One region of the Cytobacillus oceanisediminis genome, then DNA from elsewhere that is predicted to be linked to it. Evidence: riboswitches for the same ligand, from Rfam matches in the RefSeq annotation. Region 1 holds a riboswitch; each other region holds the start of a gene.
What was found. A riboswitch is a leader RNA that binds a small molecule or an ion and turns the genes downstream of it on or off. The one in region 1 is predicted to bind S-adenosylmethionine.

Region 1 (7,336 bases):
GAGAAAACCATCAGAATACATCAGTTAAAGAAAGCTGTTGCCTACTTGTGTGAGCTGGCAGGTGTTAGCAGAAGTGGCTACTATGATTGGTTGAAGGCTGCACATTTACGGGCACAACGTGATGAGCAGGATGAACTGGACATAGAGTTGATTCAAGAAATATTTATAAGCAAAAAAGAAAAAGTAGGTGCCCTCCAGATTAAAATGATCCTGGAGAATAATTATTCAGCTGTAATGAACCACAAAAAGATTAGGCGTTTGATGGCAAAATATAATCTTGAAACAAAAGTAAGGAAAGCCAACCCTTATCGAAAGATGGCCAAGGCAACCCAGGAACATCGAACCTGCCCGAACCTGCTTAACCGAGAATTCAATCAGGAGGAACCAGGGAAAGTCCTGCTTACTGACATTACATATCTCTATTATGGAAGGGTCAAAGAGCATATTTATCCTGCGTAAAGGACGGAGCTACAAGGGAAATTATTGCGTACCACCTGTCCACGTCATTAGATATGGACATCGTCTATAAGACGTTGAAAAAGTTGGAGGCAGCTGTTGGCAATTATTTTCACCCTGAAGCCATATTACATTCTGACCAAGGTATGCACTACACTCATCCTCTATTCCAAAGCAAAGTGAAAGAGCTTGGCTTAACTCAATCAATGTCCCGAAAGGGAAACTGTTGGGATAACGCACCAATGGAGAGCTTCTTTGGACATTTTAAAGATCTGGCAGAGTATAAATCACTGGATAATTTAAAGGAGGTAACGAAGGAAGTAGAGCGAGTAATCGAAGATTATAATCATCACCGTTATCAATGGGGCTTAAATAAAATGACCCCGGTACAATACCGAGGTCACTTACTAGCCGCATAGGCGCTTTTTTAAAACTGTCCGTAAATGGGGGTACAGTTCAGTTTTCTCCTGATGGACGTTTTTATTTTAGCCTTTAAGTGGCTGCAAGTCTTTATTTAACAAATACTCTTTCTCAAAAGAATACTTTTTCTCCACATATACCTGATGCCAAACCATGAACATAAGAACTGTCCAGATTTTGCGGCTGTTATCTGCTTTATCCTGGCAATGGTCTTCAAGAAGCCCTAACACATAATCTTTATTGATTAAGTGATCCACATTGCTTTCACGGATAATATTTTTAGCCCACTCATTCATCTCGTCTTTCAGCCAGTGGCGGATTGGCACAGGGAATCCAAGCTTCTTACGGTTCAGCACATGGTCTGGAACGACTCCTTCAGCAGCTTTGCGAAGAATATACTTCGTAGTGCCATTTGCCGTTTTCAGGCTGGTCGGAATTTTGGAAGCCACTTCAAACACTTCTTTATCAAGGAACGGAACACGAAGCTCGAGAGAATGAGCCATCGTCATTTTGTCCGCTTTCAATAGAATGTCTCCGCGCATCCAAGTATGAATGTCGATATACTGCATGCGGTCAACCGGATCATATCCGTGGCTTTCTTCATATAGCGGTTTAGTGATATCCGTATAATTTAAGCGGTCTTTATAAACATGAAGCAGGCCGCGTTTCTCTTGCTCTGTAAACATTTTTGCGTTTCCAATGTAGCGCTCTTCCATTGGCGTGACACCGCGTTCGATAAAACTTTTCCCCTTCATTCCCTCTGGCATCATATTTGCAATCATGCGAAGAAGCTTTTTGCCGATGGCAGGAATTTTATTGAAGACTTCCAGGGATTGTGGTTCACGGTAAATATTATAGCCGCCAAATAGCTCATCGGCTCCCTCACCTGAAAGTACAACCGTTACATGCTTCCGTGCTTCTCTTGCCACAAAATAAAGGGGCACACAAGCTGGATCAGCAAGCGGATCGTCCATATGCCACATGATTCTCGGAATCTCATTCATGTATTCCTCAGGAGTAATGATGTAGCTGATGTTTTCGACACCCAGCTTTTCTGCTGTTTCTTTCGCTACATCCACCTCGCTGAAGCCATTGCGTTCGAAGCCAACAGAGAATGTTTTAATGGCAGGATGGAATTCTTTCGCAATGGAAGCAATGATGGAAGAATCGATTCCGCCTGAAAGGAATGAACCTACCGGAACATCGGCACGCATATGCATTTTGACTGAGTCGAATAAAACATCTCTTATTTCTTTCGTAAAATCGGCTTCTGACTTCTGCACTGGATGGAAAGCAGCTTTCCAATAACGCTTAATATCCATCGGAGCTCCGATTTTTTTAGTAAAATAATGACCAGGCTCAAGCTTATGGATTCCCTCTGACATGGTGTTTGGCTCAGGCACAAACTGATATGTCAAATAATGCTGGAGGGAGTCATAGTTTAATACATCATTCTGAAGCGCCAATAGAATGCTCTTCTTCTCTGATCCAAAGAACGTGCGGTCCCCCTTATCGTAATAAAAGAAAGGCTTAATCCCAAACGGATCTCTGGCTCCATATAGGGACTGCTCCTGTTTATCCCAAATGACAAACGCAAACATACCGCGCAATTTTTCAACAGCCTTTTCTTTCATATGGCTGTAAAGGGCAATTATGACTTCTGTATCGGAGCTTGTTTCAAAGCTTAAGCCTGCTTTGAGAAGTTCTTCACGAAGTTCCACATAGTTATAGATTTCACCATTAAAGATAATCCAATAACGCTCATTCTCGTAAGTCAGCGGCTGGTGTCCGCTTTCAATATCGATAATGCTCAACCGGCGGAAGCCGAATTGAATATGATCATCAAAATAGTATCCTGAATCATCCGGACCCCGATGGGTGATGATATCATTCATATTTTGGAATTGTTCTTTATCTGCGTCACGGTAATTTTGTGCTTTTTCATGTACACAACCAATAAAACCACACATTATGTACGTCACCTACTCCATTCTTTTCTCGATATTTAGATATAGCCTTAACGGCTCTTTGTCTTAGAAAACATACCCTATAATACTACCACTAATCATTTATAATTAGCACGTGGATTATAAAAAAAATATGCGCGGAAAATTAAGCCATTATCCGAAGTTTAAACGATAACATATAATTATAAACGACTAAAGAGCATAAAGACCGAAAAGTGAATAAACATCCTATATGTATAATGACGCAAAAAAGAAAGCGGGAGTTACATGATTAATGCAACTCCCGCTTTTTATATTATTGTCTCCCCCTTAAAGTATCGGGGATGGCCAAAGAGCTTCCGCTTTTCTATTCAGCTTCAGAACGAAGAATTTCTGCCTTATCTGTACGCTCCCAAGGAAGATCAACATCTGTACGTCCGAAATGTCCGTAAGCAGCTGTCTGCTTGTAAATTGGGCGGCGAAGGCCAAGCATGTTAATAATTCCTGCAGGACGAAGATCAAAATGCTTTCTTACTAGATCAACTAGTACATCTTCGCCCACTTTGCCTGTTCCGAATGTATCAACAGAAATCGATACAGGCTGTGCCACACCGATCGCATAAGCAAGCTGAACTTCAACTTTTTCAGCTAAGCCGGCTGCTACAAGGTTCTTCGCTACATAACGAGCAGCATAAGCAGCAGAGCGGTCAACCTTTGTAGGATCCTTACCGGAGAACGCGCCTCCGCCATGACGGGCATATCCGCCGTAAGTATCAACAATGATTTTGCGTCCAGTCAGGCCTGCATCCCCTTGAGGTCCTCCGATAACGAAACGTCCTGTTGGGTTGATGAAGTACTTAGTATTCTCATCGATTAGTTCTTTGGGAACAACCGGGTTAATAACATGTTCCTTCAGGTTGCGCTGGATTTGCTCCAGGCTGATCTCAGGGTGATGCTGAGTAGAAATAACAATTGTGTCAATGCGGACAGGCTTGTCATTTTCATCATACTCAACCGTTACCTGAGTTTTTCCGTCTGGACGAAGGTAAGGAAGGATTTCTTCTTTACGAACTTCAGTCAGGCGGCGGGAAAGTTTATGTGCTAAAGAAATCGGAAGAGGCATAAGCTCTTTCGTTTCGTTGCAGGCAAAACCGAACATTAAGCCCTGGTCTCCTGCACCAATTGCTTCGATTTCCTGATCGCTCATTTGTCCTTCGCGTGCTTCAAGGGCCTGGTCAACACCCATTGCAATATCTGCAGACTGCTCATCAATGGAAGTTAATACTGCACAAGTTTCGGAATCGAAACCATATTTAGCACGGGTATAACCGATTTCTTTTACCGTTTCACGAACGATTTTTGGAATATCTACGTATGTAGATGTTGTGATTTCACCTGCAACTAATACAAGTCCAGTTGTTACAGAAGTCTCTGCAGCAACACGGGCATTCGCATCTTTAGCTAAAATCGCATCTAAGATTGCATCAGAAATTTGGTCACAGATTTTATCCGGATGACCTTCAGTAACTGATTCAGAAGTAAACAAACGACGCTTTGTTGACATCTGGCTTCCTCCTTATAAATAGAAAATTGAGCGAGAATTAAGAAATGGGGAAGCGGAAATACTTTTCCCTGTCATTTCATGGATCTCTGTTTGATACGGAACTCATTCCCTTAGTAGTATGAAATAAACATGGAGTTTTTATTAGAAAAATAGGCAGCGCTGGCCAGAAAGCCAGGCATCCATTTTTTCTTATGCATCTCTGCAAGCTGCTAAAAACTCACATAAATAGTACATTCCAAAAGCCGTTCATTTCATTGCAAAATAAAAAACCTTCTCATTAGTGAAAAGGTTGAAAGCAAATCGATTCGCGCCTTTCACTCTTATCGTTCAAGGAATTACGTCCTTGCGTCAGGTTAGCACCTTTGCTGATAATTGCCTTTAGCAGGTTGCTGGGTTTCATAGGGCCTGTCCCTCCACCAGCTCGGGATAAGAGAGTATCCGTTCAAGGTTGAATCATACCGTATTTTAGCGAATCATGTCAACAAGTTTTCATTATTTTTCAGAGTAAAATTTCAGCATTGAAAATTATGCTCCATACTTACAGCGAACAGCTTCCGTCATCACATTTTTTCTTTAGAAATTTATGCCTGTTTTTAGCAATCCATTTGTAGATCGGATCGCCCAGTATTGGCGTCAATGGGAGATATAAAAGGAGGCTAATTAAAAAGGATGCAGGAAAGAGGAACAGCAGCCTCCTTACTGCAGAATAACCCTTTTTCACGCCACCCGATGGAGTAATAATATGAAGCTCTCTGCGCAAATCATGTCTTGAAAATGAGAGAGAATTCGGGATTTTTTCATACTCCTGCAGAGAAATCCATTCCACTTTATTCAGCCAATCGAGTTTTTTAAAAATCTTCTTTGTTTCCTTGCATAAGGAACAAGTTCCATCATAGAGGGCAATTGTCTTCATTTTAGATCAGTCCCATGTTAAAATTAACACTTTCTTCTATATTAACATATACAAGTTATAAGGTGATTTAAGTGGATTACTTGTCCAATTATGACATTTTTATATCATGAATAAAAAAGTTTCGTAATAGTATAGACTAATCATTTTAATGTGTTATACTAATTTCGAGATGTAATCACTTTCATAAAAAAATCGGGAAAAAGGAAGGTATTCATCAGATGAACTCTGTAAGCATATCAAACGAATTGAGCGAATTACTAAATGGCAGCAACATTCAAGTGCAATTATCTGTTCCTCAGCTTGTGGAAAAAGTATTAAACCGCAATGAAGGGTCCCTTACCTCTACTGGTGCCGTACGCGCTACTACAGGAAAGTATACAGGACGTTCTCCTAAAGATAAATACATTGTTGAAGAAGCATCAAATAAAGATAAAATGGACTGGGGCAGCGTAAACCAGCCTATTTCTGAAGAAGCATTCTCTAATCTTTATAATAAAGTAATCAACTACTTAAAAGAAAAAGAAGAAGTATTTGTTTTCAAAGGCTTCGCAGGTGCCGATAAAAAGCACCGCATGCCAATCCAGGTAATTAATGAATATGCCTGGCACAATCTTTTCGCACATCAGTTATTCATTCGTCCGGCAGAAGACGAGCTATTGGATCATCAATCAGAGTTCACAGTCATTTCTGCACCTAATTTCAAAGCAGACCCTGCAGTTGACGGCACAAAGTCCGAAACATTCATCATCATTTCATTCGAGCGCCGCACTGTTTTAATCGGCGGTACTGAATATGCAGGCGAAATGAAAAAGTCCATTTTCTCTGTTATGAACTACATGCTTCCAGAAAACGGGATTCTTCCGATGCACTGCTCCGCGAACGTTGGCCGCGAAGGAGATGTCGCTTTATTCTTCGGCTTATCCGGAACAGGGAAAACAACCTTATCTGCAGACCCTAACCGCAAGCTGATTGGTGATGACGAGCATGGCTGGTCTGCAAATGGTGTATTCAATATTGAAGGCGGCTGCTATGCGAAATGCATTAACTTATCCCGTGAGAAAGAACCGCAAATTTTTGATGCTATCCGCTTTGGGGCTGTATTGGAAAATGTGGTGGTAAACAGCGAAACTCGGGTTGCTGATTACGATGACAGCACTTTAACTGAAAATACACGTGCGGCATACCAGCTTCAGGCCATCGATAATATCGTTGACCCAAGCATTGCCGGACATCCTAATACAATCGTATTTTTAACAGCTGACGCATTTGGCGTATTGCCTCCAATCTCTAAACTATCAAAAGAGCAGGCAATGTACCATTTCTTAAGCGGCTATACTTCCAAGCTTGCAGGAACTGAGCGCGGCATTACTTCACCGCAGGCAACGTTCTCAACTTGCTTTGGATCACCTTTCCTTCCGCTTCCTGCAAACCGTTATGCTGAAATGCTTGGCGAGAAGATCGATGAGCATAATGCAAAAGTATTCCTGGTAAACACAGGATGGACTGGCGGAGAGTACGGAGTCGGTGAACGCATGAAACTTGCTTACACTCGTGCTATGGTGGAAGCTGCACTTGAAGGCGAACTGCACAACGTAGAAACAGTCAAAGACGAAATTTTCGGATTGGAAATTCCGCAGCACGTTACTGGTGTGCCTGACGAAGTTCTTCAGCCAAATAAAACATGGGCAGATCAGGCTGCTTATGAAGCAAAAGCAAAAGAACTCGCTGCAAAATTCCGTGAAAACTTCAAGAAATTTACAAGCGTTTCTTCTGAAATCGAAGAAAAAGGCGGACCAATCGCATAATATCAAAAAAGGAATTGCCGTATAAGCGGCAATTCCTTTTTTGATATTTTATTTTGTAATTCAGCCCTCTCGAACGAATATGTTTCCTGCAAACGGGCTTATAATTGCCGATCTCTCTTTCTCTTCCTTAATTTAAAAGCACTATTCCCACTTGCAGTTTGCAGAAAAATTTTGAACGAAAAAACGCCGGACTTAGTCCAGGCGCTCTTTTAGTTTGTTGAGTTTAAGGAAA
Region 2 (7,336 bases), 2.4 Mb from region 1:
CTGCTGGGCAATCAGACGGTAACCTTTCCATTACTCTGAAATCAGGCAGAAAGAAATTTTTTGAGTTTTCCAACAAGCTGAATATTTTTTCTAATATCAGTATGACAACATTTAAAGACATTACTGAGAAGCTGGAAATGGAAGAACAGCTTCGGAAATCAGACACTTTGAATGTCATTGGAGAATTGGCAGCAGGAATTGCCCACGAGATCAGAAACCCGATGACAGCTCTTAAAGGCTTTATACAGCTGCTTGAGGGCAGTGTGAAGGAAGATCATACTATGTATTTCAATGTGATTACCACGGAGCTTAGCAGGATTGATTCAATTATTAATGAATTTCTCATACTCGCTAAGCCTCAAGCTGTCAAATTTGTGGAAAAAGACATATCTCAAATCATGAAGGAAACAGTCGATCTCCTTACTGCTCAGGCTGTGCTGCATAATGTTCAATTCAGGACTTATTATGCAAAGAATTTGCCAAATGTTTTCTGTGAATCCAATCAAATGAAAAAGGTTTTTATCAATATTATAAAAAATGCGATTGAAGTCATGCCTAAGGGTGGATATATTACTGTATCCATTCAGAAAGGGTTTGATCAAAAAGTTCACATATCCATTAGGGACGAAGGAACAGGAATTCCCGCGCATAAAATAAAAAAGCTTGGTGAACCTTTCTATACTACAAAGGAAAGAGGCACTGGACTTGGCTTAATGGTTACATATAAAATTATTGAAGAACATAAGGGAACAATTGAAGCGGAAAGCAAATTGGGGGAAGGAACTGTATTCCATATCTATTTGCCCTATATTTTAAAGGCGGGAATGAAATGACAGTCAGAGTTTATTCTAAAAAAAACACACCGGCAGGAGACATTTACATTGTCATTGAAAATGGGATCCTTTCGGCTTTATACATGGGGGAAGAAGATTTTCTCGAAGGGGAAGAAGTTTTATCATTGCAATTTGATCCCTCCGACTCTTTAATCAAAAAGTGTACAATCCAGCTTGAGGAATACTTTGACGGGCAAAGGAAAGAGTTCGACATCCCTATAGAACCTCATGGCACTGAATTTCAAAAAGCAGTCTGGAAAGAGCTTTGCCTAATCCCATTTGGTGAGACAAGAAGTTATCAGGACATTGCTGTCAAAATAGGAAAAGAAAAAGCAGTGCGGGCCATTGGACAGGCAAACAAGGCCAATCGCCTTCCGATCATTATTCCGTGCCATCGGGTTATCGGAAAAAATAACTCGTTAACCGGGTATGCAGGAACCCGAACTGAAATTAAAGAAGTACTGCTATCCCTCGAGGGGGCTAATTATATTAAATAGCTCTATCTTAAATCACCTCTAAGGTGATTTTTTTATGGGGATATTATATATGTGGTTGACTGGATGATTATAATTCGATTATCATCTAATTAGATGATAATCGAAATGAGGTCGCTGCAATTATGCAATTAAATCGTTTAGTAGCTTTTTATAAGACAATGGGAGACCCAACCAGAATCAGGATTGTTTTTCTTCTTGCCAAAGGGCCTTTGCACGGTCAGGCGATAGCGGGGAAGCTTGGCTTAACCCCGCCAACTATTACCCATCATTTAAATAAACTAAGGGAAATAAACCTCGTTTATCAGAGAAGAGATAAAAATACTGTTTATTTCTATTTAAATGAATCCGTACTGAAACATCAGTCAGGTGTTCTTGCGAAATTGGCAGATAAAGAGGAGGTTAAGAAAATGGAAGAACAAAATATAGAAAGCCAGAAGGTTATTGAAAATTTCTTCACCAGAGATGGAAAGCTTAAGAATATACCTGCACAGAGAAAGAAGAAACTCATGGTTTTTGAGCATCTAATCAAAGGGTTGAAAATGGGAAAAAAATATGAAGAAAAAGAGCTCAACGAATATATTAAACAGTATCATGAAGACTATGCTACGATACGCAGAGAATTTATTATTAATCATTATATGTACAGGGAAAATGGCATTTATGAATTAAATCCTCCAGAAATGTGGGCGAAAATAGAAGGGTAAAGAAGACAGGGCCCTAGTCAGGGCCCTGTATGCTATTAGCGGTAAAAATCCGGTTTGCGGTCAGTAAAAATCGGAATCATGCTGCGGACTTCTTTCACTATATCCAGGTCTATCTCAGCATGCAGGATTTCTTCAGTTTCAGAACCTTCAGCAAGTACTTCTCCCCAGGGATCTATAATCATCGAATGGCCTGCAAAGACATTGTCAGGATCTGAGCCAGAGCGGTTGCATGCAATTACATAGCACTGGTTTTCAATGGCACGTGCAATTAAAAGCGCCCGCCAATGTGCCAGCCGGGCCAATGGCCATTCTGCTACTACAAATAAAGCTTCTGCACCTTCCGCTGTATGGGTCCGCACCCACTCAGGAAAACGGATATCATAACAAATCATCCCTGCAAACTTCCTGTTTTCCAGAGAAAATACTCCCTTGGCTGTCCCTCCTTTCAGATAGAGATGTTCATTCATAAGCTTGAATAAGTGCAGCTTGCTGTATTCATGTATGAAGTCACCATTGTTATCTACAATCAGCAAAGTATTGTAAATGCCTTCGGGTGTTTTCTTTGCAACAGATCCGCCAATCAGATGAACCCGGTTGTTCTGTGCGGCCTCTTTTAAAAAAACTAGTGCTGACCCGGCAGCCTGGTCTGCAATTTCACCCAATCTGGTCAAATCATAGCCTGTAGTCCAAAGTTCCGGCAGTACAATAACATCCGGAGTAGCATTAAGCGCCTTTTTAATCATGGTTTCGGCTGTTTTAAAATTCTCCTCAGGTTTCCCAAATGCAATATCCATTTGCAAACAGGCAATCTTTAATTTCATAAAACTCCCCCGCAATCATCTTATCCTTATGGTAAAATTAGTCCGATAGATGGAAATTTTCAAAATTTTACTTTACAACTTACCATTTACGTTATATCATTTGTGACTATATTTTCAATCTTTTTTTTAAGCAGGTGAACAATTTGGTAAATTATCCGCAATCAGATCTTTTAAAAAGTCTGCCTAAACAGTTTTTTGCATCTTTGACAGCCAAAGTGGGAAAAAAACTCGAACAAGGTTATGATGTCATCAATCTTGGACAGGGAAATCCTGATCTGCCTACCCCAGAGCATATTGTCAAGAGTCTTCAAAGTGCGGCCGTAAATCCGCAAAACCATAAATATTCTCCTTTCCAGGGCTTCCCGTTTTTAAAAAAGGCTGCTGCAGACTTTTATAAAAGGGAATTTGATGTTGAATTGGATCCCGGAACCGAAATAGCCATCCTTTTTGGTGGTAAATCCGGCCTGGTTGAAATCCCTCAATGCCTTTTAAACCCTGGGGACAGCATATTGGTTCCGGACCCGGGATATCCTGATTATTGGTCAGGTGTTGCACTTGCCAAAGCAAAAATGGTGACAATGCCTCTAAGAGAAGAAAATAATTTCTTGCCAGTTTACAGTGAATTGTCAGCAGACCAGCTAAATACAGCCAAACTGATGTTCCTTAATTACCCAAATAATCCGACTGGAGCAGTGGCAAACAAGGATTTTTTTCAGGAAACAGTTGATTTGAGCCGAAGTCATGGCATTTGCATCGTCCATGATTTTGCATATGGCGGTATTGGTTTTGACGGCAAAAAGCCTGAAAGTTTTCTTCAGGCAGAAGGGGCAAAAGAGGTCGGAATTGAAATTTATACTCTTTCAAAAACCTTTAATATGGCAGGCTGGAGAGTTGGATTTGCAGCTGGAAATGCAAGTGTCATCTCAGCACTGAATCTTATGCAGGATCATCTATACGTCAGCTTGTTTGGTGCTGTTCAGGAAGCTGCAGCAGCTGCTCTGTCAGGACCCCAGGATTGTGTTAATGAATTGAATTCCATATACCAATCCAGACGGAATACATTCATCTCTGGCCTGAGGGAAATTGGCTGGGATGTACAAGCTCCTAAAGGCTCCTTTTTTGCATGGCTCAAGGTCCCTGAACAATTTACATCGGAAGAGTTTGCTGACTATCTCTTGGACAAAGCGCATATTGCGGTTGCACCTGGCATCGGATTTGGTGATTTTGGAGAAGGGTATGTGAGAGCTGGTTTGCTGACATCTGAGGATAGACTTAAAGAAGCGGTGGCCCGAATACAAAAATTAGATTTATTTTAATTTTTTTCATAATTCAATTGACAAAAACACGAAGCACTGTCATAATTCTAATTAAATTTTAATTCTAAATTAACTGAATACTCATTTCGTTTTCTTATCAAGAGCAGGCGGAGGGACTAGCCCTATGAAGCCCGGCAACCGACTTATACCTGAGCACGGTGCTAAATCTTGCAGCTTATAGCTGAAAGATAAGAAGATGTTAGATTGCTATGCTAACCTCTTCTTATTTGAAGAGGTTTTTTATTGTTCTCATTCTTTGATTTTTGAAAGGAAGAATATACATGAGTGAAATTATTGCAACGTATCTGATTCATGATGAAAAACATAACCCGGAGAAAAAGGCCGGGGAGATCGCTTTAGGCTTAACGGTCGGGTCATGGACCCATTTGCCCGAACTTGAAAAACAGCAGCTGGAAAAGCATAAAGGCAGGGTCGTTTCTGTTGAAGACCTTATTAAAGATGAAGAAAGAAAGGAAACAGCCGCAGTCATTAAGATTGCCTATCCCACTGTTAATTTCAGTCCGGATTTACCGGCAATATTAACAACAGTCTTTGGAAAACTGTCATTGGACGGAAAGATTAAATTGTTAGATTTACAGTTTTCCAATGAACTTAAAAGCTTTTTCCCCGGGCCTCGATTCGGGATTGACGGACTGAGGGAAAAACTGAATGTATATGACAGACCCCTTCTGATGAGCATCTTCAAAGGGGTGCTCGGCAAAGACATGGATTTTTTAACTTCGCAGCTGAGGGAACAGGCCCTAGGGGGCATCGACCTTGTAAAAGATGATGAAATTCTATTTGAAAACCGCCTTACACCTTTTGAAGCCCGGATAACCGAAGGCAAAGAAGTGCTAAGGCAGGTTTATGAGGAAACAGGCCACCGTACCCTATATGCTGTAAATTTAACAGGCAGGTCTTTTGAATTAAAAGATAAGGCAAGGAAGGCATCCAGACTTGGTGCAGATCTTCTTCTGTTCAATGTATTCTCTTATGGGCTCGATGTTTTGCAGTCATTAAGAGAAGATGATGAGATTGGGCTGCCTATCATGGCACATCCTGCAGTTAGTGGAGCTCTTTCTGCTTCAAGTGTTTATGGGATTTCCTATCCTTTGCTTTTAGGCAAACTCCTCAGGTATGCAGGTGCAGACTTGTCTCTATTCCCTTCCCCTTATGGATCGGTTGCCCTTGAAAAAACTCAGGCATTATCAATTGGGGATGCTCTGACTAAGAATGATTTCTGCAAAAGAACCTTTCCGGTTCCATCAGCCGGCATCCATCCGGGTCTTGTGCCTCTGCTTTTCGAAGACTTCGGAATAGACAGTGTAATCAATGCCGGAGGCGGCGTACATGGGCATCCGGATGGGGCAAGAGGAGGCGGTTTGGCATTCCGCCAGGCAATTGATTTAATTTTAAAGGGGGCTTCTTTGACAGATGCTCCATCAAACTTCCCTGAATTAAAAAAAGCGATTGATCTGTGGGGGTACAAAGAGGTGGCTGTAAAGAATGGCTAAAATAGCGGTTTTTTGTGATTTTGATGGAACTATTACCGAAAATGATAACATCATTCATATCATGAAGCACTTTGCTCCTTCCCAATGGGAAGGGATAAAAAATCAAGTTCTGGGACAGGAAATTTCCATTCAAGAAGGAGTAGGAAAGATGTTTTCCCTTCTCCCAAGCAGTCTGAAAGATGATATCACCGATTTCATCTTGGAAAATGCGAGAGTAAGAGAGGGATTTCAGCCATTTATCGATTATCTGGCAAAAGAAAATATACCGCTTTATATAGTCAGCGGAGGAATAGATTTTTTTGTGGCTCCTGTACTGGATAAGTATGGACCCTTTGAAGAGGTGTTCTGCAATAGTTCTGATTTTAGCGGTGATACAATTAAAATCTTATGGCCCCATAGCTGCGATGAAAATTGCAATAATAATTGCGGCTGCTGCAAGCCTTCCATTATGAGGAAACTAGAAGGTGAGGACACCTTTAAAGTGGTGGTCGGAGATTCAGTAACTGATCTGGAGGCTGCAAAACAGGCAGACTTTGTCATAGCAAGAGACCTGCTCCTGGAGAAAAGCAAAGAGATGAACCTTAATCATTGTGCCTTTGAATCGTTCTATGATTGCATTGAGCTTTTAAAAAGATTAAATGAGGTGAGGGTATGAGCAGACTTGAGGAAAAATGGAATGAGCTTGCAGATATTAAGGATGAGCTCGCAGAAAGGGACTGGTTTATGGGAACGAGCGGAAATCTGGCCATTAAGGTCAGCGGACGTCCCCTTCAATTCCTCGTAACAGCAAGCGGAAAGGATAAAAGGAAACGCACTGATGAAGACTTTCTCCTTGTTGATGAATTCGGACACCCGGCAGGGGAAACACAACTAAAGCCATCCGCTGAAACACTTCTGCATACTGAGATATATAGAAGAACAAAAGCTGAATGCAGTCTTCATGTACATACAGTAGATAATAATGTCATCTCAGAAATTTATGGTGATCAGGAGGCAGTAACATTTAAAGGGCAAGAGCTGATTAAAGCATTTGATAAATGGGAGGAAGATGCTGTTCTTGAGATTCCGATTATTCCGAATCATGCACATATTCCCACGCTGGCTAAGTGTTTTTCTTCCCATATACATGAAGATGCAGGTGCTGTTTTAATAAGAAATCATGGAATTACGGTATGGGGCAAAACCTCCTTTGAGGCTAAAAAGATCCTTGAGGCTTCAGAGTTTCTGTTCCGCTATCAGCTAAGGCTTCTGGAATATAAGCGCAATCAGCTATTTAAAGTAGTCTAATATATTAGCTGCTGTTATTAAACAATGCGGGAGAAAGATTTTAATAGAAAGGAATGATTAGTTTGGCATATATCGTACTGAAAAATTCAAAAAAAGAAATCAGGAATCAGGAAGAGGTTGCAGCTTTTCTGGAAAAGCAGGAGGTTATCTATGAGCAATGGGCAATTGGCAAATTGCCTGAAATTCTGAAGGAAAAATATTTACTTTCCGATGATGAAAAACAAGAAATTCTGGCTGCATTTGCTGAAGAAATTAAGGATATTTCAGAAAGAAGAGGATATAAGGCACAGGATGTAATTTCCCTTTCAGAGAATACGCCAAATTTGGAGCAGCTTCTTCAGAATTTCCAGCAGGAACATCATCA
Region 3 (7,336 bases), 2.4 Mb from region 1:
CAAAGAAGTTGAAAAGGAACTGGGTATTTCGTATCCAACGGTTCGAGGCAAGCTAACAGACATCATTTCATCCCTCGGATATGTGCAGAAGAAGAAAAATGAAGCAGACGAGAAAAAAGTTGTCACCATGTTGGAAAATGGCGAAATCACACCAGAAGAAGCCATAAAGCTATTAAAAGAGGAATAAGGAGGAATTTATCATGAAAGAGGAAATTACAAGAGTGTTAACAATGGTTCAAGAAGGGAAAATTGATGCCGATAAGGGTTCAGAACTGATCGAAGTATTAAAAGAGAAAGAAGCGACAGGTAATAAGGTATTAGAAAAACCGGCCAAGTATTTAGATAAAACATTAAAAATTCGAGTTGTATCAGCCGAAAATGATAACGTCACGGTCAATTTGCCAATAAAACTTGTCAAGGCAGTATTAATGGCTGGACACAGCATAGCAGCGAGTATCCCCCAATCAGAAAAATACGTTAAAGATATAGACATAAGCCTTATTATAGAAGCAATCGAAAACGAATTAGATGGCCAAATTGTTGATATTAAATCGGCAAACGGAGATACCGTTTCGATCATCATTGATTAGTGAACTGCTTATGCTGCATGTAAAAGTGAAAGCAAAAGACCTTCGGTTAACCATACCAATTCCATATGTTATATTAACCATTTTTATTTCATTATTATCTTCAAAATTTATTCAGCAAAATGCAAACAAATGGACAAAAGAGCACTTTGAAAGGAAAAAACTGGACTTCACCTTTCCGCTAATAGACAAAAAAACGCTAATGCCTATCGTCAAGGAACTGAAAAATTATAAGGGAATCGTGCTAGTAGATATCAAAGCTAAGGACGGTACTGAGGTTCAGGTAAGACTATAATTTATTAAAAAATAAAGCGATCACTTACCGGTATTCTAAAGAAAAAGCCTAATTTCCCGCATACAATACTGAGAAAATTAGGCTTTGTTTACTTTATTCCTCTTCATTTTTACAAGTTCCATAGAAATATTTTCATTCAAAGATAGGCCTCTGCGACTCTCCCCAGCCTGCGAATCCCCTCTGTTATTTCCTTCTCATCAGCATAACTGAAGGAAAGGCGAAGAAATTCCGTTCCAGCTGCCTGATCCATGAAAAAGTATTTGCCAGGAATAAAAGATACCCCCTCTGCAAGGGCATGTGTCAGCAGTTCCGATGTATCGGCACCGGGAATTTTCATCCACACGAAGTACCCGCCTTCGGGCACATACCAGGAAGCTGATTCAGGAAGGTACTGTTCCAGTGCGGAGGTCAGAACATCGCATTTGGACCGGTATGTATCTCTCAAGGTTTCTAGTTTATTATTAAAATCCGTGTTTACAAAATAAACAGCCATGGCAGATTGAGCAAACGGATGGTTCAGATCTTTTTTAAACCAGGCGCATGCATGGATCATTTCACTTGCTCCCGCTATCCATCCTATACGCATGCCAGGGGCCACTATCTTGGATAACGAACCGACATGCAGAACTCGGGAGTTTTGATCCATTGCTTTTAGAGTGGGGAGTCTTTTATTAAATGATAATTCTCCATAAGCATCATCCTCTACAATTAGGAAATTATATATGTCTGCAAGCTCCAATACATGCTGCCGGCGCTCTCCTGTCATCGTCGTCCCTGTAGGATTTTGAAACGTTGGGATTGTGTAGAGAAAACGCGGCTGAGCGAGCCCTTTTTGCTTTCTTTCCTCTAGAATCTCTTCCAATACATCTGTTTGAAGTCCGTGCTTGTCTACAGGAATACTAAATATATGTTTTGTGTAATTCTGGAAAATTTCTAAAGCCTCCATATAAGTGGGAGATTCTATTGCCACGATTGACTCCTCATCAAGGAGAATGCGGGCAATCAAATCGATCGCCTGACAGGCACCCGAAGTTATCAAAAGCTCTTTTTCCGTAACAGATATCCCCCGCTCTTTCAATCTCTTTAAAACCTGTTGCTTGAGTTTTAAAATCTTGGGACTTCCTATATAATGGAGCGGCAAATCATGTTCTTCCTCTAATAGACTGTTAACAGCTGCCTTTACCTCTTCATCAGGCACAAGGGCAGGTGCTGGATAGCCGCAATGCAGGCGTATACACTCATCTGGAATCTCCGGAATCCAATCACCAGGGGGAGTATTCTGAAGCGCCTTTTTAATATTATCAGGAAAAAAAGAACCAGCATTCATTTGAATCTACACCCTTCCAGCAGTTTTATTAATCATTATAAACTTCTTGCCTGAGATGCTCCACAAAACCTATAAAAGCAAGTGCTCCTCGAAATGTCTTTTTACTTTTCCCCAATCTTCCTTTATGACACTATACAGGACAGTATGACGAATGGTCCCCTCTTTTCGTATCATATGATTTCGAAGAACGCCTTCTTTTACCGCACCGATTCGTTCTATTGCTTTTTGTGAGCGGACATTTTCATGTCCCGTTTTGATTTGTACACGGTTAAGGGAAAGCTCTTCAAAACAATATGTTAACAATAAATATTTACAGTTTGTATTAATATTCGTGCGCCAATAAATAGGGTTCATCCAAGTGGAGCCGATTTCAAGATGTTTATGCTGGGTTGAAATATCGAGAAACCAGGTAGCGCCGATGATCTTCCCTGTTTTTTTATGGACAATGACAAAAGCAAAATCGGTGCCTTGCTCCCGTTTTTTTATGGCATCTTTGACATAATAAATGACCCGGCTTTTCTCAGTTAAATCAACAGACATATGCTCCCATATGCGTTTATCCTGAGCTGCTTCATAAATTCCTTCAACATGCTCAAGTTCCATGGGAATTAACTGTACAACATTGTTTTCTAATTTTTGCATGCTATCACTCTCCTTGAATCAATTAAAACCTAATTCTGGTATGATAAAAATAACCAAAAATGAATTTTATTATAATACCAGGGAATGATTCGATGGAATTTCAAATTCTGCTTTCGGAAAATGGAATAAAGTACAAAGAAATTTATGAACAAATTCGGCTGGCGATTTTAGATAATAAATTGTCAGCTCATGCAAGACTTCCTGCAAAGCGGCGGCTGGCTGAACAATTAAACGTAAGCATCATAACTGTTCAGATGGCTTATGAACAGTTGCAGAGTGAAGGGTATTGTTATTCAGCAGAACGCAGAGGCTATTTTGTTTCTGAAATTCAGGATGAATGGCACTATAGTCAGATTAATACAACGGACTTGGAGAAAAAAGTTCAGAATGAGTTTCTCATTAATTTTAAAAATGGGCAGATCGATGCCTCCGCCTTCCCCTATAAACATTGGAACCGATTATACAGAAAAGAGCTTAATGAATCTAATGCCAGCAATGCACCATGGCAGGGCGAATATTCTTTGCGTGTCCAAATTGCACTATACTTACAGCAAGCTAGAAGGCTGGCCTGCCAGCCGGAGCAAGTGTATATTTTCAACGGATTTCAGCAGCAGTTACTAAATGTATGTTTGTTTTTTAAACGGGAAGCCATCGGAATAGAAGACCCAGGTTTTATTCGGGCTAAATCTATTTTTGAGCAATTACAGCTACCATGTTATCCGATTTCTGTGGATGAGGAAGGATGCTGTATGCCTGATTCTGATGAGCCTGTAAAATTATTATATACCACACCTGCTCATCAATATCCTACCGGTACAATTATGTCTATTGCCAGAAGGGTTGAACTGTTAAATTGGGCAATCAAACAGGATGCTTACATTATCGAGGATGACTATGATTCTGAATTTCGCTACAAAGGGGCACCAATACCAGCATTATCCCATCTGGATTCAACCGGGAGGGTTCTGTACTTCGGCACCTTTTCAAAAACATTGCTGCCATCACTTCGGATTAGCTATCTGATTCTGCCAGCAGCACTGCAGCAAGACTTTGAAAAATTTAATGCTTATCAAAAGTCGACTGTTTCAAGAATCGATCAGCGAGCTGCTGCAAAATTTATGGAAGAAGGACTTTATACATCTCATATAGCAAAAATGAGAACGTTATATCGAGCCAAGCGGAGCTGTTTAATAGAAAGCCTGTCAAAACATTTAAGAGAACTCTTTGACATAATTGGAGATACAGCGGGCTTGCATATCATCGTGACATTACCCAAAGGATTGAATGAATCTAAAGCAATTGAACTGGCAAAGTCGGCGGGAGTTGAAATCGATGCTGTTTCACCTATGTATCATCTTCACAAGCCAAACAATCAAGTGATGCTTGGATATGGCGCCCCTTCCATGATCGACATTCAGAGAGGAGTCCATTTAATCGCCAATGCATGGAAAAGTTATCTAAGCAAATAAGGAAGCCATATATTCAATCATTCAAAAGAGCACTTATCTTACAGGATAACGCTCTTTTGCTGAAGTGGTAAACATGCACATCTTTTCCTTAACAGCCACCAAAAAATCAAACATATTCATCCCCTGGATTTGCTGGAATTTATAAAAGTCTTGATTATAGTACATATGAATATGCTTCCCGGTGATTCCCCTTTTTTCTTCAATGGAAGTAATATTGCTATACGCAAATTCTTCAACTAATTCCTTGTTTGTATCTGATACCGGGATTCCATAGAATAGCAGTCTTTTGTTCGTTGCCGCAAAGAAGCCTGCATGCGGTGCTAAACAGTAATGGGCAACTAATGAACAGGTTAAACATTCAATAATGTTTTCATCCTCATGAAGTAGATGTTCAACCTGATTTTTAATACTATTCATGGAACGATCCCCCTTAGTTTCAATGAATAATTTCATCTATCAAACCGCTGTTTTAACTGCAAGTATCAGCCCGGTAGACCAATCCAATTCTGTTATGTCAAGGTCAGGTCTGTCCCGCAGAGTTTTTAGAAGTTTAGTGGCTTTGATCCTAAATTCTTCTGGCAATTTCTGCTGCGGAAACACATCATGAATCACATAAAAACCGCCGATATTCAAATGATCCAAGGTTTTGTCCAGAAGCTCGAATTTCCCCGGCCACGTATCTGCAAAAATAAAATCGAACCCCTCCGACAGGTTTTGTATAAAAGCTGCTCCGTCCTCACAGCAAAATGTGATTCTGCTGTCATTCGCGAGGTACTTTCTCGCGATCGATTGCACTGTCGAATCTATGTCAACGGTCGTAAGCTTACTGCCTTCATCCATCCCATCAATGATCCATGAAGCAGACGCTCCCGTACCTGTTCCCAGCTCCAAAAAACTGCCTCCTGGTTTTGAAGCAGCCAGCCCCTTCAGTAAAAATCCTGTTTTTCTATCACATGACTGCCCGAAGCCGAGCAAATCAGATTCCTGTAATATCCTCGAATATGCTTCCGGTACCTGTATAACGCCGTTTTCCATTTTGCCATTCCTCCTCTTTCTTCGTTCTAATCTAACCCAAGCTCAAATCATAAAGGAGCATCAAAAAAAGGCCTCTTATTTTAAGAGGCCTTTGCTATCAAAAACGACCTCTTATCTCCCAGAGTGTCAACTCTGTTGGAATTAGCACCTTCCTGACATAATCAGGGGTTGCTGAGGCTTCGCAGGGCCAGTCCCTCCACCTCTCTGGATAAGAATTTGTATAAAATATATATTTTCAACCAAGTATTGCATAGTTTTTGTTAAATGGCAATACTTTAATTCTTTTAATCTAATGAACAGCTTCCTCTCCCTGATAAATTCGAAACGCAGGTACAATCGTATCCGACACAATCTCTTTCCCTTTTTCCCGGATGAAATCCAATTTATAGTACGCATCGAACCTCTGGCTGATCTCTGTTTTCACCAATTCAGGCGGAGTGACGACGATGAATTGGAACTTCAGCTTATCGGCTACAGCGAAAATCGGGTCAAGCACATGGGCAGAAGCCGCTTGTCCAAACGGATTATCACAGACTAACGGAACCCAGCTTTGATCGGTTTCACTCTTAACAGAAAGAAGCATCATCATCATGACCATGCGGGCAGATAGCTTTTGACCGCCGCTGCCATCAGATTTAGTCTTTGAACCCTGGTTGATCGTCTGCCAGGTTGAATAATGCTCACGCTGCGGTTTTCCGTACATGAAGGCATTATCAGTACGCATGTTATAAACCAACAGTTCCGGGTAACGATTTCTGAGAGAGACAAATAAAATCTGCTCATCACTGATAAGCTGTTTAATTTCCTGATCAAGCTCCAGATTATTGTCATCAATCATCTCGAATCGCTTTGTAATTTTGTTAATGGCTGAAACAAAATGCTGTTTCAGTAAAGGTTCAACATCTTCCGCTTTTTTAGGCAGGATGTCTTCTTTGAGCTGGACAAGCGGGAAAGAACCCCGTTCATTCTTCAGCTTCATTTTCGCAATCATCGAGCGAATCGCTTCTGAAATGCTCATCACCTTCATGCTCGCTCGGCTGGCCCAGAAGTTCTGCGCTTTTTCTGCCCGTTCTTTATCGCGTTCCAGCTGCTCTAAGCCGCTCTGTGAAAAGCGCTTCATGTTTTGGACTACACTTTGAATATGCGCATAATGCCTGGTATCCATATGATCAAGCGTAGTTAAGACTTCATTCTTAAAGCGGATTTCCCAATCCTTGCCTTCAATATTAAGCTTTAAATTGCGCAGGGATTGTTCAATTTTTGCGTGCTTCTCCTGGCCTTCATCCTGAATACCCTGATGTTTTTCACTCCAGGAAATGATGCTTTGCTTTCCTTGACTCTTTATTTTTTCAATATCTTCATCCGCAAAAGCTGCTGCTTCCTCTTTAAGGATTACGGATAGATGCAATTGATTGTTTTCAAACTCAGCAATGTTTTGTTCGGTCTCTTTTTTGCGCTCTTCCGTTTTCTTTATTTCTGCATTCGTCTGTTTGGTCTGGTCAGCGATCTCAACCGTCTTCACTTCCAGATCAAGCTCTGCCCATTCTTCAGGCTGTTTATCATGCTTGGCCACTTTTTTAGCAGTTTTATCACGCTGCGCCTTCGCATGCTTTAAGGATGTATCGGCTACAGTTACAGCTGTTCCCTGCTCACGCTCTTCTTTCTCTGCTGCCTTTGCTTCCTTTGCAGCTGTCTGTACCATATTTTCCAAAATACTCATTGGTTCATCCGGTACAGACGCATCTTTCCACTCTTCATTAAGAGCAAGAAGTTTTTTCTCCAGCTTCTTTTGCTGCTTTTGCTCCGATTCTCTTGTCGCCTGAATCGCCAGCAATTCACTGGCTTGTTCTTCTTTTGATTTTTGCAGCTGTTTGAGCTCCTCAATGCTTCCATTAATTTCTTCTAACATATGCGGTGATAATCGCGGAACCTCTTCAGAAGCTTCTGCTTTCTCAGCGGCTGGAAAAACCGCACCTTCTAT
Region 4 (7,336 bases), 320 kb from region 1:
CAGGCAGGAACAGTGGGCGGGAAGATTGGCGGCAGTATGGTAAAGGAACTTATTCGGATGGCACAGGAACGAATGAAGCAACAGTAGGTAATTGTGAACTTTGGGAAAAGAATTATTAAATTGAGGAAACGAGCACTAAATTTGAGGAAAAGATTCAGCAAATTAGGGAAGGAAACCTCCAATTTGAGGAAAAAACTCACTAAAATAAGGAAAAGCTATCCCGCAAAAGGATAGCTTTTGTTCTTATTCAGCAGCTTTCCGCTCTAGAAATTCCTGTTTAATGGATTTAAGCAGCTCCTGATCCGTTACCAGCTGGAAGGCAGTAAGTGCGAGACCCTTTGCTCCAGTTATCAGTGCTTCGTCTCCTTTTACAGATGCTGCAGCCTCCCGAAACGGAACTGTATGGGCAACAAGATCATCAGCACCAATTTTAATATAAGGATGAATGGTTGGTACCACTTGGCTGATGTTGCCTGCATCAGTTGAGCCGATTCCATCTCTGTCCCCTGCCACGACAGTTTCTCCCAAGTCCTCAATCACTTCTTTAAACACTTGGTCATATGTCTTGTTTAACAGCAGGTTGTCAACTTCATTTTGAAAAGCAATGACATTCAGCTTTGCTCCTGTTGCCAATGCGGCGCCTTCAGCGACAGCTTTAACCTTCCGTGTTACCTCATTTAAATTGGTTCTGGTTGAAGCACGGATGAAGAATCTGGCTTTTGCATACTCAGGGATAATATTAGGAGCATCCCCGCCATGAGTAATAATTCCATGGATTCGCACATCATCCTTTAACTGCTGGCGTAAAGCATTTATTCCGTTAAACAGCTGAATAACTGCATCAAGGGCATTGATTCCTTCCTCCGGTGAAGCTGCCGCATGGGCAGGCTTGCCGATAAACTCGAAGTCAAGCGGATCTACTGCCAGTGATGAACTGGTCAGGCGGGTATGGTTTGACGGATGAACCATAAGGGCGGCATCAACGCCTTCAAGCAAGCCATACTTCACAAAGCTTCCTTTTGCACTTCCATTTGGCCCGCCTTCTTCTGCCGGGGTTCCAAATACTACTGCTTCTCCACCGGTCTCGTCAATGACCTTGCTCAATGCAATGGCTGCTGCCACACTTGTCGTTCCTATGATATTGTGACCGCATCCATGGCCCAACCCGGGAAGGGCATCATATTCTGCAAGGAATGCAATGGACGGCCCCGGCTTATCAGATTTTTTCCGGGCCAGGAAAGCTGTTTCATGCCCCGCCACTGCTCGCTCTACTTCAAACCCTTCCTTCTCAAGGATGCCTGAAAGTAAGCCCGAGGCAAAAAACTCCTCATTTCCTATTTCCGGGTTTGCATGGATCTGGTGGCTTGTGGAAAGGTAAAGTTCTTTTTTATCATCAACATTCTCCTTGATTGCTTCTTTCAGTTCGGATAGTGCTTTTACAGGTGCAGTCATCATTGTTCCTCCTTTATAAATTAATTACCAGCCAATATCACTTAAAGGAATGAAAGTCGGAATCATGCTTCCGTCATATTCTTTCGTGATGAAATCAGCTACATCATCTTCCTGGTAAAGTTCAGCAATTCTCTTAAGCGTTTTGTTATCCTTGTCTTCTGTTCTGACAGCAATGATATTTACATACGGAGTAGCGGTTTCGCTTTCAATAAAAACTGAATCCTTAGTTGGGTTAAAGCCTGCATCTACAGCAATTCCGTTATTGATTACAGAAGCAGAGACATCCGGAAGTGCACGCGGTGTCTGCGCTGATACCATTTCTACAAATTCAAGGTTCTTCGGATTTTCAACGATTTTATTCAAGTCCAGGTTTCCGTCATAGTCCTCGGACAATTTGATCAGCCCGGCTTCCTCCAGTAAAAGAAGGGCTCTTCCGCCATTTGAAGCATCATTTGGAATGGCAATTTTGCCGCCTTCCGGAATGTCTTCTACAGATTTTACTTTTTCAGAATAAAGACCCATTGGTGCTAATACAGTTGTCGCTATTGGGGTAAGATCCATATTATGCTCTTTAATAAAAGTGTCAAAATAAGCGACTGTTTGGAATGCATTCACATCAAGATCGCCTTCTGCAAGGGCAACGTTTGGCTGCACATAGTCAGAGAATGTCACAACTTCAATTTCAATGCCTTCCTTTTCAGCCTTTTCTGCAATAAAGTCCCAGATGCGTGTATCAGAACCGCTGACACCTAATTTAATTTTCTTTGTTTCTTCTCCGCCAGTCGTGCTTGAGCATGCTGCAGTGAACACAGCCAATGCTAAAATAATAAATGTTAAAAATAGTTTTTTCATGATGTATTTCCTCCTCATTTATCTTCTTCTGATTTTTTTGGATAAAATATTCCCGAATGACTGCAGGCCCTGAACCATGACAACTAAGATCGCAACGGTAATCAGCATGACTGTTGTATCGAATCGCTGGTAGCCGTAGGTAATGGCGAGGTCACCAAGCCCGCCGCCTCCGACTGCCCCGGCCATGGCTGATGCTCCGACCAATCCGATTGTCGCAATTGTAAAGCCTAATACCAGCGAACTGAGTGCTTCCGGAATCAAGAATTTAATAATTATCTGGCCCGGTGTTGCACCCATTGCTTCTGCAGCTTCTATGACTCCCGGATCTACCTCAAGCAATGAGTTTTCTATTAATCTTGCAATATAGGGCCCGGCATAAAATACCAGCGGCACTACGGCTGCAGCCGTACCAATCGATGTTCCGACAATAAGCCTGGTAATTGGGATAATGGCTACCATTAAAATGATGAAGGGAACAGATCTGAAAATATTAATAATGCTGTTTATGATGTTAAAAACAACGAGGTTTTCCAGCAGATGCCCTTTCCTTGTCACGACAAGCAATATGCCAAGCGGCAGTCCGATAACAGCTGAAAACAGCAATGAGAATGCCACCATTTGGACCGTTTCGATTAAGGCTTCTATGATTTTTTCCTGATTAACTAGCACGTGATGTCACTTCCTTTATTGAAACTTTTTCCTGGCTGATGTACTGAATAGCACGTCTGATTTCACTGTCCGGACCCTGGAATTCAACAATCAGGTTGCCAAAAGGTGTTCCCTGAAGTTCAGTAATATTTCCAAACAGGACGTTGAAGTCGATATTAAACTTTTTGGCAACCTGCGAGAGCAGCGGCTGTCCGGCAGAACTTCCAACAAAGTTGATTCTAAATACCTTTTGAAGCCCTTGCTGTCTTTCGATCACTTCTTTAATGGAGTCAGGTATTTGATCATTCATGACAGTGCTGACAAAGTTTTTCGCTGTTTGTGTATTTGGTGAGGAAAAGACATTAAAGACGGTTCCTTCTTCGATAATTTTTCCTGCCTCTATGACAGCGACACGATCACAGATCTCTCTGATTACAGACATTTCATGTGTAATGATCAGAATAGTAATGTTGTATTCTTTATTTATTTTTTTCAGCAGTTGCAGGATAGAGCTGGTTGTCTGCGGATCCAGAGCTGAAGTCGCTTCATCACATAATAGAATGGAAGGCTGGGTCGCCAGCGCCCTGGCAATTCCGATCCGCTGCTTTTGACCGCCTGACAGCTGATCGGGATAGCTGTTCGCCTTGTCTGCAAGCCCCACGAATTCTAATAGTTCTTGGACACGCTTTTTTATTTCATCCTTAGGGACCTTAGCCAGTGTGAGCGGCATCGCCACATTGGCAAACACTGTTTTCGAGTTTAAAAGGTTAAAATGCTGAAAGACCATCCCGATGTTTCTTTTCACTTCGCGAATTTCTCTTACAGATAAAGCCGTCAGATCATGTCCGCTGACAATGACCTTTCCTGAAGTCGGCTTCTCCAGCCAATTGACACAACGGATCAAAGAACTCTTTCCCGCACCGCTGAAGCCGATCACACCGAAAATCTCACCCTTATTAATCTTTAAGTCTATTCCATTTAAAGCAGCTACCTGCTGTCCTCCGCTTTCATAGACTTTCTTTAAATTCTGAAACTCTATCATTCAGCATCTCTCCTTTTCTAAAGTTATATCTTATTATTCCTATGCAAAAACTAAGAATTATATCCTGAAATTTACCCCTTCCATCAGAAGAGGTTTTTTGAAGTCCTCTCCTTATCTTTCAGGCTTTCGCCTGCTGGATTTGGCACAGTGCAGTCTGCCTGCTGCCGAAGCTTCATTGGGCCAGGTCCCTCTGCTTCTCTCGATAAGAATTATTCATATGTTTATGAATAGAATCCCGCTGTATTTTCCGGGTAAAACAAAAACCCTCTTCTAAAGAAAGAAGAGGGCAGCATTTATCAATGGTCCTCTCCTTATCTTTCAAGCAATGCTTGCTGGATTTGGCACGGTACACGCTGTCCGCTGCCGAGGTGTCATAGGGCCAGTCCCTCAACCTCTCTTGATAAGAAGATTTTTATTATTCGGTTGTTAATATGCTTATTACTTTACCACCATAAAGAAAAGGATGTCAATCATTATTTTTCAAATATTTTCACTTGGCCCATTTTCATAAATTTCTGTTACTTTAATAGAGCTATCTTTACGGTGAATAATCATCACACCTGCCAGAGCGATCATACCACCCGCAATGGATAACATAGCCGGCACCTCTCCCAGCCAAATCCACGCAATAACAAACGCTATTGCTGGTGTCAGGTAAAGAGAGCTTGTCGCTTCAGAAGCCCCTCCTACGGACGCAAGAAAAGCGAGGGCAATATATGGAATTACCGTTGGAAAAATCCCCAAATAGAGGACACTTAAAGTGGATTCGGCCGACGCATGAAAAATCTCATTACCAAGCCCAGGAAGATAAATCAGCATAAAACTAGTCCCTGCCCATACCGTATATGATGTAAATGACAAAAATCCGTATTTATTTAAATATTTAGTCTGAAACACGAAATAGATGCTTTCTGAAATGGAAGCAAGCAGGACGAATAAAATACCGGTTTGAATTTCAAGCCCGCCTCCTATACCAAGCGAAATAAGTGCGGCACCCGCAAAACTGACTGCGGAACCAGTCCACCTTACCCTTCCAAACCTTTCCCTTAAAAATAGAGCAGCCAAAGCAGCCGAAAAGATCGGAGTCATTGATACAATCAAGCTTGCCGGCCCGGCGCTTACTGTTTTTTCCCCAATGTTGAGTGCTGTATGATAAACCGTAAAACCAAGGAATCCAAGTATAAAAATAGCAGGAAGATCTTTTATATCCGGAAGACGCATCCTTGTCAGCAGTGCTAAGACACCAAGTGCAGCGGAACCTACTAAAAGTCTAAAAAGGGCAAGGTGCTCAGGGGAGTACGATTCAAGTCCAGCCCGAATTCCCGGGAATGCGGATGCCCAGAGAATGATGATAGAACTATGTGCCCCGATAATCATTAGTTTTTTATGAGCCAATTTCATCCCCCTTATCAACATTTCCAGCCATTATCTGTGCTGCTTTTCATGATAGTCAATAACTGATACAATGTCCTCAACCAATTAGGAAAGAATTTTACCAGCCAATTTTCATGAAGGCGGTTATATAGATGGATACAACACAATTGCCAAAATATCAGCAAGTTATTGAGACTATTAAAGAAAAGATTTCCAAAGGTGAATGGCCAATCGGAAGTAAAATTCCAAGCCAGCGGAAACTGGCTGAGGAGTTTGGAGTAAACCGAAGCACAATTATCACTGCTCTGGAAGAACTTGCTGCAGATGGACTAATAGAAGGGAAAACGGGGGTTGGCACTAAGGTTATTAATAATACATGGACTCTGCTCGCTTCAAGGCAGTCTGCCAACTGGAGTGAATATATCGATACAGGGATACACAGAGCCAGCGAAAAGATCGTTCAGGAAATTAATGACTTAGAAATGGATCCCACTTTTATACAGCTCAGCAAAGGAGAGCTTTCCCCTGAAATTTTCCCTGTGCAAACGATGAAGAAAGTTCTAAAGGAAGCTGCTGATGAATTGTGTGAACTCGGTTATGAGGAACCAAAGGGGTATTTGCCATTAAGACAGGCAGTCAGTGAGTATTTGGCAGCATACGGAATCTTCGCATCTCCTTCCTCCATACTTATTGTTTCTGGAGGGCTGCAAGCGCTGCAGCTTGTTTCACTCGGACTTGTGCAAAGAGGGGCACCCGTATTTCTGGAAAAGCCCTCTTACTTATATTCTTTACAGCTTTTCCGATCATCAGGCATGAATTTAAAAGGATTGCCAATGGATAAGGAGGGAATTATCACGAAAAGCATCTCTTTGAAGAAATACGAAAAAGGGAAATCCATTTTATACACGATTCCTTCCTATCATAATCCTACTGGAATTTTAATGACAGAAAAAAGACGGAGAGAACTGCTTGATGTATGCAGAACAGAACAGCTGCCAATTGTGGAAGACGATATTTACCGTGAGCTATGGCTTGATGAAGTGCCCCCTCCACCATTAAAAGCAATGGACAAAAACGGCCAGGTCCTTTATATGGGAAGCTTGTCGAAAACATTGAGTCCCGGACTTCGAATAGGCTGGGTAGCAGCACCTGAACCTGTTATCGACCGGCTTGCCGATCTTAAAATGCAGACTGACTATGGTTCAAGTTCACTTTCACAAAGGGTAGCTGAAAAATGGCTGTCCACCGGCCTCTATCAAAAGCATATGGAAAATGTACGTGAGCAGTTGAGAATTCGTCGTAATACTGCCCTAAATGCATTAGATGCTCACTTGTCCGGGATAGCAGAATGGAATTCTCCGGAAGGAGGTTTTTTTATATGGCTGAAAGTACCGTCTAATATTTCAATTCGAATCCTCTATCGGCAGGCTATTTCAAGAAAGCTGCTGATTAATCCCGGCAGCATATACAGTGACGGGCCGAATCATTTTATACGAATTTCATATGCTTATGCCTCTCTGGGGGAACTGCAGGAAGGTATATTCATCCTTGGAGAGGAAATTAGAAAGCTCCAATGAGAATAGTACCTAACAAGGTATCCTTTTCACAGTTGTTGGCATAGAGTGAAATTTATCCTATATGTCAATCTAAACATGTATTGTATAATGATGGAAAAGTGCCATTTTCCAAAAGGAGGGACAGAAAATGATTATGACCGAGAATCCTGCAGATTTATTCGCGGACAAAGTGGAAGCGAGGAATCTGCAGCTGGCCATTCAGCATTCCAGCGATGTGATTGCAAGAGTGACAAAAGAAGGCATTGCTTTATATGTCTCCCCTTCCTGCTTGCCGATGCTGGGATATTCGCAGCAGGACTTTTATCGAAGCAGCCTTTATACATACTGCCATCCAAATGACCGGGACCTTTTAAAAGATGCATTAGCCGAACTCGAACAGCTTCCGCAAAAA

Region 2: linked by a shared signal. The riboswitch ahead of IRB79_RS09385 (2,3-diketo-5-methylthiopentyl-1-phosphate enolase) and the one ahead of metK (methionine adenosyltransferase) in region 1 are both predicted to bind S-adenosylmethionine.
Region 3: linked by a shared signal. The riboswitch ahead of IRB79_RS11740 (O-methyltransferase) and the one ahead of metK (methionine adenosyltransferase) in region 1 are both predicted to bind S-adenosylmethionine.
Region 4: linked by a shared signal. The riboswitch ahead of IRB79_RS25485 (methionine ABC transporter ATP-binding protein) and the one ahead of metK (methionine adenosyltransferase) in region 1 are both predicted to bind S-adenosylmethionine.

The regions. Positions count from the first base shown of each region.
Region 1 is NZ_CP065511.1:4,727,173-4,734,508, forward strand. It holds partial or broken gene IRB79_RS23665 (IS3 family transposase) at 1-875, shown strand, start outside; gene asnB (asparagine synthase (glutamine-hydrolyzing)) at 942-2,846, opposite strand; gene metK (methionine adenosyltransferase) at 3,190-4,386, opposite strand; SAM riboswitch class I at 4,704-4,819, opposite strand; gene IRB79_RS23680 (thiol-disulfide oxidoreductase DCC family protein) at 4,925-5,299, opposite strand; gene pckA (phosphoenolpyruvate carboxykinase (ATP)) at 5,518-7,104, shown strand; gene IRB79_RS23690 (DUF2584 domain-containing protein) at 7,314-7,336, opposite strand, start outside.
Region 2 is NZ_CP065511.1:1,820,323-1,827,658, forward strand. It holds gene IRB79_RS09360 (PAS domain-containing sensor histidine kinase) at 1-833, shown strand, start outside; gene IRB79_RS09365 (methylated-DNA--[protein]-cysteine S-methyltransferase) at 830-1,330, shown strand; gene IRB79_RS09370 (DUF2087 domain-containing protein) at 1,453-2,034, shown strand; gene IRB79_RS09375 (carbon-nitrogen family hydrolase) at 2,070-2,855, opposite strand; gene IRB79_RS09380 (pyridoxal phosphate-dependent aminotransferase) at 2,999-4,171, shown strand; SAM riboswitch class I at 4,263-4,366, shown strand; gene IRB79_RS09385 (2,3-diketo-5-methylthiopentyl-1-phosphate enolase) at 4,453-5,685, shown strand; gene IRB79_RS09390 (2-hydroxy-3-keto-5-methylthiopentenyl-1-phosphate phosphatase) at 5,678-6,340, shown strand; gene IRB79_RS09395 (methylthioribulose 1-phosphate dehydratase) at 6,337-6,972, shown strand; gene IRB79_RS09400 (1,2-dihydroxy-3-keto-5-methylthiopentene dioxygenase) at 7,026-7,336, shown strand, end outside.
Region 3 is NZ_CP065511.1:2,299,749-2,307,084, reverse strand. It holds gene IRB79_RS11775 (DUF2089 domain-containing protein) at 1-187, shown strand, start outside; gene IRB79_RS11770 (SHOCT-like domain-containing protein) at 201-590, shown strand; gene IRB79_RS11765 (hypothetical protein) at 601-882, shown strand; gene IRB79_RS11760 (aminotransferase-like domain-containing protein) at 1,019-2,209, opposite strand; gene IRB79_RS11755 (GNAT family N-acetyltransferase) at 2,279-2,851, opposite strand; gene IRB79_RS11750 (MocR-like pyridoxine biosynthesis transcription factor PdxR) at 2,944-4,320, shown strand; gene IRB79_RS11745 (PH domain-containing protein) at 4,354-4,737, opposite strand; gene IRB79_RS11740 (O-methyltransferase) at 4,777-5,355, opposite strand; SAM riboswitch class I at 5,464-5,570, opposite strand; gene IRB79_RS11735 (coiled-coil domain-containing protein) at 5,645-7,336, opposite strand, start outside.
Region 4 is NZ_CP065511.1:5,044,589-5,051,924, forward strand. It holds gene IRB79_RS25465 (alpha/beta-type small acid-soluble spore protein) at 1-87, shown strand, start outside; gene IRB79_RS25470 (M20 family metallopeptidase) at 244-1,452, opposite strand; gene IRB79_RS25475 (MetQ/NlpA family ABC transporter substrate-binding protein) at 1,477-2,304, opposite strand; gene IRB79_RS25480 (methionine ABC transporter permease) at 2,323-2,922, opposite strand; gene IRB79_RS25485 (methionine ABC transporter ATP-binding protein) at 2,963-3,994, opposite strand; SAM riboswitch class I at 4,103-4,203, opposite strand; SAM riboswitch class I at 4,303-4,401, opposite strand; gene IRB79_RS25490 (DMT family transporter) at 4,475-5,389, opposite strand; gene IRB79_RS25495 (MocR-like pyridoxine biosynthesis transcription factor PdxR) at 5,521-6,945, shown strand; gene IRB79_RS25500 (PAS domain S-box protein) at 7,073-7,336, shown strand, end outside.